Regions from separate parts of the Solibacillus sp. NPDC093137 genome, predicted to be linked through region 1. Evidence: riboswitches for the same ligand, from Rfam matches in the RefSeq annotation. Region 1 holds a riboswitch; each other region holds the start of a gene.

Region 1 (4,219 bases):
CGATCTTTCGACAAAACTGTTACCCCCCTTAGTACTTGAAATACACATGCGCAACGCCTCAAAATTGTAAAAGTTGGGATGTTGACTGCGCATTTCATCATGGTACAATATTATGACATGTCCATTGTACTCTCAACAGATACTAGCGTCAAGGCAACGCAGGATATTTTATAATCATTTTAAAGACGGTTTTACGCTGTTTTAAGAACCGTTTTTTCTGCTTATAACTCATTTCTTCATGAAAGAATGAAAATTATAAGAAAATTTATGAAAGAGGTTTTTTATATGGAAGGGTACAAAATGAAAACGATTCCAACTTTTGGCTACGAAATCATTCGTGACCATCTTCTTCCTTCTATTCTAGGTAAGCATGAAGAAGATGTTTTATATTGGGCAGGTAAAGAAATTGCAAGAAAGTTCCCATTATTTTCAATGGATGAACTCCCTTCCTTTTTTATGGAAGCTGGCTGGGGTCAGTTAGTTCTGGAAAAAGAAACGAAGGACGAACTTCATTACATACTTTTGACAACAGAGGAAGTGCCACTCAATATTGTACAACGTTGCTTCCGTCTTGAAGCTGGCTTTTTAGCAGAGCAGAAACAAAAGCAGCTAGGCTATTTGACGGAATGCTATGAAGAAAAAGATAATGACAAACATGTCGTAAAATTTACGTTAAAATGGGATTTAAAAGAGAAAATTTAGCCTTCAACTTATAATAAACAACTATTGCTGAAGCAGCAAATTTACTCAATAAAAAGCTGGAAATAAGCTACTACAGCTCATTTCCAGCTATTACTTTAAGAAGCGGTTACTTCTTTCATCGCCAAATTGAATTCCTCATGCAACACATTCGCAGCACGAACCATTTCTTCCTGTGGTACAACGACAGACACTTTAATTTCCGAAGTGCTGACCATTTTTACAGGAATATGTTCGCGACCTAAGCGTGCAAACATGCGAGCCGCAACCCCCGGATTGGATGCCATCGCAGAACCGATAATAGATACTTTCGCTAAACCTACTTCAAAATCTGCAAAACTAAACCCAAGTGACAATTTACTAGTTTCCAGTACCCGTAAAGCTTCCGCAAACTCATCTTTGGAAATTGTAAAGGAAATGGTCGGCTTCACGCCATCAATGACTGCTTGAACAATAATGTCCACATTGATATCATTTTCTGCTAAAACACTAAACACTTCTGCCAATGACGCGGTTTCATAAGAATCATAGCCGATCGTCAAACGAATAATATCCGATTCGTAAGCTACCCCGCGTACAAGTAAGTTTTTCTCCATGTCTACATCCCCTTTAATAAAAGTGCCTTCCACGTCCTGTACGAAAGAGCGTACAATGAGCGGTATATTGTATTTTTTGGCAAGTTCAACCGCGCGTGGGTGCAAAATTTTAGCCCCTAAATTTGCAAATTCCAACATCTCATCATAAGAAACTTCCGGTAGTTTCCTAGATCCTTTTACAATTTCTGGGTCTGCCGTGAAAATCCCTTCAACTGATGAAAAAATCTCGACACGCTCTGCTTCGAGGGCAACCGCAAGTGCAACTGCTGAAGTTTCAGAACCCCCTTTGCCGAATGTTGAAATATTGTCTGTCCCCGTAACTCCTTGAAAACCTGCTACTACGACGATTTCACCTAATGCCAAATGTTCCTGAATTCGTTTACTATCCACATGATCGATTCGTGCGTTGCCATGTTTTTGATTAGTATGGATACCTGTTTGCCATCCAGCAAGTGACACAGCTTTACCTCCATGCTCCTGAATTGCCATTGCAAGCATTGCACTAGTTATTTGTGTTGCTGATGAGGCCAGTGCATCCATTTCCCGTTTCGACGGCTCATCGGTAATTTCAGCAGCATATTGTCTCAATTCTCGTCGTATAGCGGGTATTGAAGAAACGACAACGACTAAGTTTATGCCACGTCCTTGCTCTTTTATCACTTTTTTGGCTACCTGTACGATTTTTTCCGGTGTAGTCAATGCCGGACCGCCAAACTTTACTACAACTGTCTCCATTCTTTTCCCTCCTTAAATTGTAAACAAAAAGACGACTTCCCATATTCATGGAAAGCCGCCGTCAATACAAATAATAATTATAAGTTTTTCAGGATAGCCCTCCAGAACATAAAGCTCTGACAGTTTTACATCTCTTAAATGCAAAACCAGCAAACTGCGCGAACAATACGCACTTCACTTCGGCAGGGTCCCCTTTCGATTGCTGTCAATGGAATTGTTCTTCCTCGAGCAATTTACTGTTGAATACTGCGCCTCTATCTTAGTAAATATTGAATTGTCTTATATATTAGCACACCATTATTCTTTATTCAATGGTGCTTCATGAAAATGCCGATATATGACATCCGCCAGCTTTGCCGGCACACCGGACTCCTGCAGCTGCAATTCGCTTGCCTCGCGGATTTTTTTTACTGATCCAAAATACTTCATGAGTTGCTGCTTCCGCTTCGGACCTACACCTTCAATCCCATCAAGAACTGAAGTGATGGCATTCGTCTGATGTTGCTGACGTAAAAACGTAATCGCAAATCGGTGTACCTCATCTTGAATGCGCTGCAATAAATAGAAACCGTCACTTGTTCGCTTTAATGGGACAACTTCCGGAGGCGTACCAAATAATAGCTGGGACGTATTGTGCTTTTCGTCTTTAGCCAATCCTGCTATCGGAATGACTAACCCAAGCTCGTCTTCAATGACTTCACGTGCGACTTCCATTTGTCCTTTTCCTCCGTCGATAAGAATCAGATCAGGCAATGGCAGATTTTCCCGCAGTACACGTGTGTAACGACGTCGAATAACTTCCTGCATCGCACCATAGTCATCATGTTTGGCCGCTTCCCTTGTTTTATATTTCCGGTATTCCTTTTTCGCAGGCTTCCCGTCTATAAAAACAACCATCGCCGAAACCGGATCCGCACCGTGCATATGACTGTTATCAAACGCCTCTATTCTAAGCGGCAATGGAATTTGCATCGCTTCAGCAAGTGCTTCACAAGCCCCGACTGTCCGCTCTTCTTGACGTTCAATCAATTGGAACTTCTCATGAATGGCGATTTCAGCGTTTTTCATTGCTAGATCAACAAGCTCTTTTTTGGAACCGCGCTTCGGTGTCAGCACCTTCACATCCAGCAGTTTTTGTAAAATTGTTTCGTCAATCGACTTTGGCACAAAAATTTCCTTTGGCAATAAATGATGCGGCTGTTCGTAAAAACGGCCGACGAATGTTAAAAATTCCTCTTCCGGCTCATTATAAATCGGGAAAATCGAGACATCCCGCTCAATGAGTTTGCCTTGACGCACGAAAAACACCTGGACACACATCCAGCCTTTTTCTACTGCATAGCCAAATACATCCCGGTTGCTCAAATCATCCGTGACGATTTTTTGCTTTTCCATAATTTGATCGATATGAGCAATCAAATCCCGGAATTCCTTTGCCCGCTCAAACTCCAGATTTTCGGCAGCATCCATCATTTTTTGCTGAAGGTCTTGTTGTATTTCTTCAACGCCCCCGTTTAAAAACTTCGAAATCTCATCAATCATTTCGTCATACACTTGTTTTTCAATATCTTTTACACACGGTGCCAAACATTGACCTAAGTGATAGTACAGACAGACCTGGTTAGGCAGATGTGTACATTTACGAAGCGGATACAATCGGTCCAGTAATTTCCGCGTTTCGTTTGCCGCATAGGCATTCGGATACGGACCGAAATATTTTGCTTTATCCTTCTTCACTTTTCTTGTCGTAATAATACGTGGGTATCGTTCATTCGTTATTTTTATATAAGGATACGTTTTATCATCCGTTAGTTTCACATTATATTTCGGATCATGAAGCTTAATTAGATTCAGCTCCAGTATAAGAGCTTCCAAATCACTTGAAGTCACAATATACTCGAAGTCTTCAATCTCACTAACTAGTCTCGCAGTTTTACCGTCATGACTTCCCGTAAAGTAAGAACGCACTCGATTTTTCAATACTTTAGCCTTACCAACGTAAATAATCGTGCCTTGACGGTCTTTCATAATATAGCAACCTGATTCATTCGGTAGTATTTCTAGTTTTGCTTTAATGATTGCATTCATATTCTCACCTGTCTAATATGTCCTTTCCTATAGTTTAACTGATTAAGGTATAAGAAAAAAGCCGTACACCTTGTATGGCATACGGCTTTCAACATATCAAT
Region 2 (4,219 bases), 760 kb from region 1:
TGGTGTTTCCAGTAAATTAATACAGCGTAAAAGTGTTGATTTTCCGGAACCTGAAGAGCCGATCAATGTTACTACTTCCCCTTTGTTTACTTGGAAATTAACATCTTTCAATACTTCATGATCACCGAATTTTTTATTTAAATGGTTAATATCAATTACAACTGTCATTTTATTCACCATCCTTATCTAGCTTGTTGCCTGTAATGAGCTCCACTTTATACGAGGAAGGTCCGTCCATCTTTTTCTCGAATAATAGTAAGAAACGAGTTACAGTAAATGTCATAATAAAGTATAATACCGTCGCGATAAAGAACGCTTCAATATATTTATAGTTACTGCCCGCAATCGAATTCGCAGTAAAGAACAGTTCCACTACCGAAATAACACTTAATACAGATGAATCTTTAATATTCATAACGAACTGATTCCCTGTTGCAGGTAAAATATTGCGTGCTACTTGCGGCAGAACAATATGAATCATCGTTTGCAGGTGATTCATTCCAATCGCTTGTGCAGCCTCGAATTGGCCTTTATCAATTGATACGATACCACCACGCACATACTCGGCCATGTAGGCTCCTGTGTTTAAACTAATAACGATAGAAGCTGCTAAAAAGCGGTCAATATCGATCCCTAAGTAGACAAGACCATAAAATACGACCATCGCCTGTACCATCATTGGCGTGCCCCTGAAAATTTCCACATAAGCCGTTAAAATAAAGTTAAAGACTTTCAGAATAGCTGATTTAATATTTTTTTTGCGTTGTGGAATTGTGTGCATAATTCCAATGAAAAATCCGATCAGTGTTCCACAAATTGTCCCGATAATTGCCAACAGAAGTGCAGTCCAAGCTCCACGTACAAATAAATCCCAGTTGTTCGTAAACAAGTTCCATGATGATTCTAAAAATGCCATCGCCTTGTCCTCCATTTCTTTCTTTGTTTCTACTATTTATGTATGAAATCATAATTTTAATAGAAAAAGGTTGTCTTCCGTTTGCCGGCAAGACAACCTCATTAAAACTGTTAATGCTACACGATTATTGTGCTGCTGGTTGATTTGCAATTGCGTCTTCCATTAATTGTTGACGCTCTTCATCCGAAATTTCAGCTAAAACTTTGTTAATTTGTTCACGTAAATCTGAACCCTTTTTCAAACCTACCGCTACAGCTGTTGAGGCTTCATCTGCTTCGAAGTTTGGTTCAGGTACGATGTATTTAATATTGTTCAGAGCCATTTCAGCTGAGATACCTTCTGGACGTTCTGAAACGTATCCATCAATTGCGCCTGACTGTAATTGCACGCGCATTGCACCAAAATCAGTTGCCGCTACTTGTTTTTGAACACCTTCGATTTGATCGATTACATCATAATGTGTTGTCGCTTGCTGACCTGTAATTTTTGCATCTGCAAAGTCCGATAATGAAGTGGCATTTGCATATGGGCCGTCTTCTTTTACAACAATGACATAGTCACTTGTATAATAGTTCTCCGTGAAATCAATTACTTCCTTACGTTCAGGCATTGGTGACATACCAGCAATTACTAGATCAATGGCACCTGATTGTAATGATGGAATCAAGCCATCCCAGTCCGTTTTAACAATTTGTAATTCCATGTCCAGACCTTCTGCAATTTTTTTTGCAATTTCCACATCATAGCCTGCTGCGTATTCCTTTGAACCTGCAATTTGAACTCCGCCATTGGCATCATCTTTTTGTGACCAGTTAAAAGGCGCATACGCTGCTTCCATACCGATTTTAATAACTTTTTTGTCTGAATCTGAACCGCTTGTAGTACCTTCATCGCTTGTACCACAAGCTGCTAGCAATAGCATTGTCATGGCAGTCAATAAAATTAATAGTCTCTTTTTCATAGAAAATCTCTCCTTATTTGTTAAATTTCGGGCGCCAAATATACAAAAAACGACCTAAAAGAAGAACTTTAGGTCGTTTAAATTATAATTAGCCCGAATCCTCTACAGTTCCCATTTTGAGATAGCACAACTCAACCATCAGGGATATAGATGATTGAGACAGTTCTGCAATTATTCACTGCAGACCCAGCATTGTAAAATTGAGCATTTACAACACTTCGGCGATATTTCCTTCTCTTATATCTCACAGCCAGCTCATGGCTCCATATAAAACTGTTAAGTATCGCGCCTCTACCTCACGAGAGTGTGAGGTTTTAATATGAAATTGATATGTTTATATTACATTATTGCGACATTTCCGTCAACACTCATTTTTCTGAAATTTCACTGTAAGAATAAAAGCGCTAAAGCGCCCGTTCAACTCCGACAGACATTGGAGGGACCTAATGGTGCGAGGAGTTGGCGCTTTAGCCTAGACGTGGATAAAACTATATTTTTACGTTATCTACAATGCGATATTCTATAGTTTCCTTAACAAAAAAGCTAATGCGCAATATACAGAATATCGCGCATTAGCATAGAAAATACTATTAAGAATTTAATAATAAATCTTCTGGGTTTTCGATCATTTCTTTTACTGTTTTTAAGAAGCCAACAGAATCTTTACCATCGATGATACGGTGGTCGTAAGATAATGCTACATACATCATTGGACGAATTTGAACTTCCCCATTAACAGCTACTGGACGGTTTACGATTGAGTGCATACCTAAAATACCAGCTTGAGTACCATTCATGATTGGTGTTGACATTAATGAACCGAACACACCACCGTTAGTGATTGTGAATGATCCGCCAGCCATGTCGTTTAAGCCTAATTTTTTGTCGCGTGCTTTACCAGCTAATTCCGCAATGTTTTTCTCGATTTCAGCGAAGTTTTTAGCGTTTGCATCACGAACAACCGGTACCACTAAACCTTCTTCTGTTGATACAGCAATACCGATATCGAAGAAGTTGTTTAAGTGAATTTCATCACCGTTAATTTGTGCATTTACATATGGATATTTCTTTAATGCTGCTACTACAGCTTTTGTGAAGAATGACATGAAGCCTAATTTAATATCGTTAGCTTTCACGAACTCATCTTGTTTACGCTTACGTAATGCCATAATGTTCGTCATATCAATTTCATTGAAAGTAGTTAACATTGCAGTTGATTGTTTTACTTCTAATAAACGTTTTGCAATTGTTTGACGACGGCGGCTCATTTTTTCAACTGTTACACGGTCTGTATCAGCTGCTGGTGTGAAGATCATTGGACCATTACCTGCTGCTGGAGCTTGGGCAGCTGATGCTGCTGGAGCTGCTGGTGCTGTACCATGTGCTGCAACGTCTTGTACACGTACGCGACCTTGTGGGTCAACAGGTGAGATTGCTGCTAAGTCGATACCTTTTTCACGAGCTAATTTACGAGCTGCCGGTGAAGCGATTACACGCTCACCTGAAGTTTCTTCAACTGCAACTGGTGCAGGTGCTGCTGCTTTAGGAGCTTCTTCTTTTGCTGGAGCCGGAGCTGCTGCTGGTGCTTCTTCTTTAGCAGCTGGTGCAGGTGCTGCGCCTTCGCCAGCTTCAACTACTGCGATTACTTGTCCTACTAATACAGTATCGCCTTCTTCAGCTAAAATTTGTTTTAAAACGCCTGCTTCTTCAGAGATGATTTCAGCATTAACTTTATCAGTTTCTAACTCAACGATGAATTCGCCTTTTTCTACGCGATCTCCAACTTTTTTCACCCACTGGGCAATTGTACCTTCAGTAATTGATTCTGCTAATTCAGGGACTTTAATTTCAGCCACGTTCATATCCTCCTTTAATTACGCTACACATTCATTGTATAGCAAGCCACTTCTATTTTAAATAGAAGCAGCTCTTTTTAAACAAATCATTTATTACTTTTCAAGTGCTTCGTTCACTAATTTAGCTTGTGCTGCTTTATGTGAATCGCCATCGCCTTCAGAAGTTGAGCTCATTGCAGGACGTCCTACATAGCGCACTTTTTTGCCTTCTGCGATATCATATAATGTTTCAAGAACATATGTCCATGAACCTTGGTTTTTCGGTTCTTCCTGTACCCAAACGATTTCTTTAACATTCGGGAAACGAGCGATAATATCTTTCACTTGTTGTGCAGGGAATGGATAAATTTGTTCAACACGGATGATGTGTAAGTGATCAAGCCCTTCGCCGTCTTTAACGCGTTCTGCTAAATCGATCATTACTTTACCAGTACCAAGTACTACTTTTTCAACCGCTTCTGTGTTTTTGCCTAAACCTTCTTGCTC
Region 3 (4,219 bases), on a different contig from region 1:
CCTGGACCGCAATAATATCTTTTCCGTCCTTTAAAATAAGGTCGGCACCGTAGTCACCGCTCGTTGCGGTAAAGCTCACTTTAAATCCGCGGCGTTTAAATAACTCGCCTAAAAATCTCTCAAAATCTTCACCGGTCATTTTATCGACTTCGCGAATGCCGGACTTTCGTAACTTCCTCGTCTTCAGCGATCTTAGCCAAATTTTAAACGCGATATATAGTACGAAATAAGCGACAATTCCAATACCGATGCCTTCAGCTGTTCGCGTTACATAAAAGCCAGCTGCACCAGCTGATGCGATGAAAAATAGCGGGATGACCGGCAGGCGTTTTTTATTTCGTCTTCTCTTTTTACGCAATAGTCCTGTACTCCTTTTATTTACTAACGCTATTATATCATAAAAGGGTACATACGTTTGGTTATATCGTACGGTTGTTTGCGCTCATAAAGGAAGCGAAAAATAACAGAACAGAAATTAAAATAAACAGTACAATCGGAATTGACCAGCTGTCAGTTAAATCATGAACATAACCAAACAGAACCGGTCCGATTGCGGCAACGAAATAACCGATTGACTGTGCAAAGCCGGAAAGTTCAGCTGCATCATAGGCTGTCTTCGTACGCAATGAAAACAGCATCAGCACTAAACCAAACGAAGCCCCGCCTGCAAAGCCTAGTAAAATCATCCATACGACGGCAAGGCTAGTCCATTCCATCAACACACCAGTAAAACCGACTAAGTAACATATCGTAAAGAAAACGACGATTGGACGTTGTGAAGCGATTTTACCGGCAATAATCGGAATAATAAATGTCATCGGAATTTGCGCAAACTGCATTACGGATACCATCCACCCGGCAGCCGCAGCATCCAGGCCTTGGCTAATGAAAATCTCCGGTATCCACGCAGACGAACAGTAAAATATAAACGATTGAAAGCCCATTGCTCCAGCGACTGCCCAGGCAAGCGGTGATTTCCACATATGCGTTTTCTTTGTTTGCGAAGAGGGCATATGTAATTCCACTTTTTCCTGGCGCAAAATCGGCAGCCAAATCAGCAATGTAAGAATACCTAAAATAATCGTAATACCTGCTGCAATTTGCCAGCCTGCGCTTGCAGCAATAGGATAACTGAAGCCCGCAGCAAGTCCGGAAGAAATGTTCATCGATACGGAATAAATCCCTGTTAATAAGCCAATATGTAATGGGAATTTCCATTTGAAAAAACTAGGGATAAGGACATTACCAAATGCAATTGCGACGCCGATTAATATTGTTCCTAAAACGAGTAAAGACGTTAGCCCAAGGGAACGAAGTAAAATCCCTACACATAGCAAGATGACGGAATAAAATAATGTCCATTCCATCCCAAACCTACGGGCAATACGCGGTGCAAATGGTGAAACGACCGCAAAGGCAATTAAAGGGATAGTCGTTAAGAAGCCTGCAAGAAAGTTCGAAATCCCAAGGTCGTCACGAATAAATGAAATAATTGGACCGATTAATGTAATCGGTGTACGTAATGTTGTCGCAAATAAAAATACGGCAACCATAAAATAGATGAGTGTTCGGTTGGATAGTATTTTTTTGCTATTTTGATTTAATTGTTCGGTGTCCATATTAATTCTCCTTTTGACTAGTAATATATATTTAAGTAGTGTGAATACTCTTAAAAAACAGAATAAAGATGAAGCCATTGCTATCAAAAAAATGTTATGTTAGACTTTTAATCAATTAAATAAAACATTACCTCATGTAGATGTATGAGGTAGAGGTCGCAATCATTAAGACTAGTATAGCTGAGATTAGGAAGAATCGGTGAAGCTTTATGAAAGGAATGGTTGCCGAAGTGTTATTTTTCTTCTTGAAAATGATGCTGGGGCTGTTTTCGATAAGGAACAGAACTGTCACATGTGTGAGCCTGTGTTGAGCTATCTTTCAAGTTTGATGAGGTGTAAATATAACCATCACAAAAACTTGTGGTGGTTTTTCTTTTACATTTCACAAGCAAAACAAAAAGGGAGTTTTATATTCATGAGTGAGATTAAAATAGATCAGCTCGGTAATAACGGGTTGAAAAAGAGTTTGAAAAGTCGCCATGTAACGATGATTTCGCTTGGCGGAACAATCGGAACAGGTTTATTCTTAGCATCGGGTGGTGCGATTGCACAGGCAGGTCCTGGCGGGGCATTGCTCGCATATGCACTGATCGGCGTTATGGTGTATTTCCTAATGACATCATTAGGAGAAATGGCTGCCTATATGCCAACATCCGGTTCGTTTAGTACGTATGCAACAAAATTTGTCGATCCGGCATTAGGCTTTGCGCTTGGCTGGAACTATTGGTACAACTGGGCAATTACAATTGCAGCAGAAATTGCAGCTGTTTCGTTAATTATGAAATACTGGTTCCCGGACAGTTCTTCAATTATATGGACAATATTATTTATCGTAGTTGTTTTATCATTTAACTTAGCTTCTGTAAAAGCTTTCGGTGAAGCGGAATACTGGTTTGCGATGATTAAGGTTGCGACAGTAATTGTCTTCATCATTGTCAGCTTCTTAATGATTTTCGGTATTTTAGGCGGGAACGATCCGGTCGGCTTTACAAACTTCGTTAAAGACGACGCCCCATTTAATGGCGGTTTCCTGGCATTGTTCGGTATTTTCCTTGCTGCCGGTTTCTCATTCCAAGGTACGGAAATGCTTGGGGTAACGGCAGGGGAAACAGATGACCCGGCCAAAAATATTCCAAAAGCTGTACGTTCAGTATTCTGGCGTATTTTACTGTTTTACATTTTCGCAATCGGTGCAATCGGGTTGCTTATTCCGTATACGGATTCACGCCTCTTATCAGAAGATATTGCGACAAGTCCATTTACATTAGTATTTGAAAACTTAGGTGTGGCATTTGCGGCATCTGTTATGAACGCAATCATTTTAACGGCGATGTTATCTGCAGGGAACTCAGGGTTGTATGCAGCAAGTCGTATGCTTTATCAGTTAGCGGTGGACGGAAAAGCACCGAAACTATTCATGAAAGTAACATCGCGCGGTATTCCGATGTATGCACTGTTAGCAACATTGGCAGTCGGTTCATTAGCATTCCTTGCATCGTTTTTCGGAGACGGTGTAGTATACATTTGGTTATTAAATGCTTCCGGTATGTCCGGCTTCATCGCTTGGCTAGGCATAGCAATCTCTCATTACCGATTCCGTCGTGCCTATGTCGCACAAGGTAATTCATTGAGCGATTTACCGTATGTATCCAGATTCTTCCCATTCGGTCCGCTATTCGCCTTTGCCCTATGTATGATTGTCGTGTTAGGTCAAAACTATATGGCTTTCATGGGTGGAACAATTGACTGGTATGGTGTTGTCGTTTCATATATCGGCTTACCACTGTTTGCCGCTTTATGGTTTGGCTACAAATTTAAACACAAAACGAAAATCGTTCCTTTAAAGGACTGCGATTTAACAAATAAATAATTTCTGAAACGCAATGTGAGCTTGTACGCTTTCATTGCGTTTTTTTATATTAAGGATTATTTATTCTCAAGTGAGGATTAAATGAGAGCTATTGAGGATTAAACATTTTTCGAGTACGATGAATACAAGAATGTTATTATAAAATAAACAAAATTCCCGTATTTTATTATGCTGGAAATAAATTATGTAACACTGAAGAATAAGGAAGTGAAAACATGCCTATTTCAAAAGGTTTCTATAAAAAAGTGTATCCGTGGTTAAAAGGGGAAGATAGAAAAGATGTGTTGTATCGACCGTTTCTTACAAAGGGGAACCCGTACAAATCACGTATTTTCCTAGTAAGTTCGCATGCGGTACCGTTATTTAAAGTGGAAGACAGAAGCGAGCAGACTTTTGCAGAGTCATTAGTGAATAGAGAGCTTTTCCACGACCTTTATTTAAGTGAAATTAAAGGGGCACCCCGGGAATTTAAAGGCTCGTTACAGTTTGAAAACTGGCTGGAAAACCAGCACCAGGAATCCCTGATTTATACGTCGCTGAATACATATCAGCTGGAATCAGCCGATGAAGCGAAGGTAGCGAAAAAAGAGAATCCAGCTAATTTTGAGCGGGGGAATCTTATTTTTAAAGAAGTGGTAGAGGAGTTTCAGCCGGAAATTATTATTTTGCAAGGGACTGCCGCATATGAGCAATTTAAAGCGCGGTATGCTGATCGGTTAGCTATTTTTAA

What was found. Region 1 has a riboswitch for lysine ahead of ACQKN3_RS00875 (aspartate kinase). Riboswitches for the same ligand answer to the same signal wherever they lie in the genome.
Region 2: it holds a riboswitch for lysine, as region 1 does, so the genes downstream of both, ACQKN3_RS04885 (transporter substrate-binding domain-containing protein) here and ACQKN3_RS00875 (aspartate kinase) in region 1, are expected to answer to the same signal.
Region 3: it holds a riboswitch for lysine, as region 1 does, so the genes downstream of both, ACQKN3_RS12120 (amino acid permease) here and ACQKN3_RS00875 (aspartate kinase) in region 1, are expected to answer to the same signal.

Annotation. Positions count from the first base shown of each region.
Region 1 covers NZ_JBNNVH010000001.1:184,412-188,630, reverse strand. Annotated here, with positions in the region: gene ACQKN3_RS00885 (succinate dehydrogenase cytochrome b558 subunit) at 1-14, opposite strand, end outside; gene ACQKN3_RS00880 (YslB family protein) at 286-702, shown strand; gene ACQKN3_RS00875 (aspartate kinase) at 798-2,030, opposite strand; lysine riboswitch at 2,117-2,295, opposite strand; gene uvrC (excinuclease ABC subunit UvrC) at 2,328-4,118, opposite strand.
Region 2 covers NZ_JBNNVH010000001.1:943,426-947,644, reverse strand. Annotated here, with positions in the region: gene ACQKN3_RS04895 (amino acid ABC transporter ATP-binding protein) at 1-168, opposite strand, end outside; gene ACQKN3_RS04890 (amino acid ABC transporter permease) at 170-916, opposite strand; gene ACQKN3_RS04885 (transporter substrate-binding domain-containing protein) at 1,041-1,877, opposite strand; lysine riboswitch at 1,992-2,179, opposite strand; gene odhB (2-oxoglutarate dehydrogenase complex dihydrolipoyllysine-residue succinyltransferase) at 2,468-3,733, opposite strand; gene ACQKN3_RS04875 (2-oxoglutarate dehydrogenase E1 component) at 3,827-4,219, opposite strand, start outside.
Region 3 covers NZ_JBNNVH010000002.1:59,593-63,811, forward strand. Annotated here, with positions in the region: gene ACQKN3_RS12110 (restriction endonuclease) at 1-358, opposite strand, end outside; gene ACQKN3_RS12115 (CynX/NimT family MFS transporter) at 420-1,619, opposite strand; lysine riboswitch at 1,762-1,942, shown strand; gene ACQKN3_RS12120 (amino acid permease) at 2,035-3,489, shown strand; gene ACQKN3_RS12125 (RNA 2'-phosphotransferase) at 3,705-4,219, shown strand, end outside.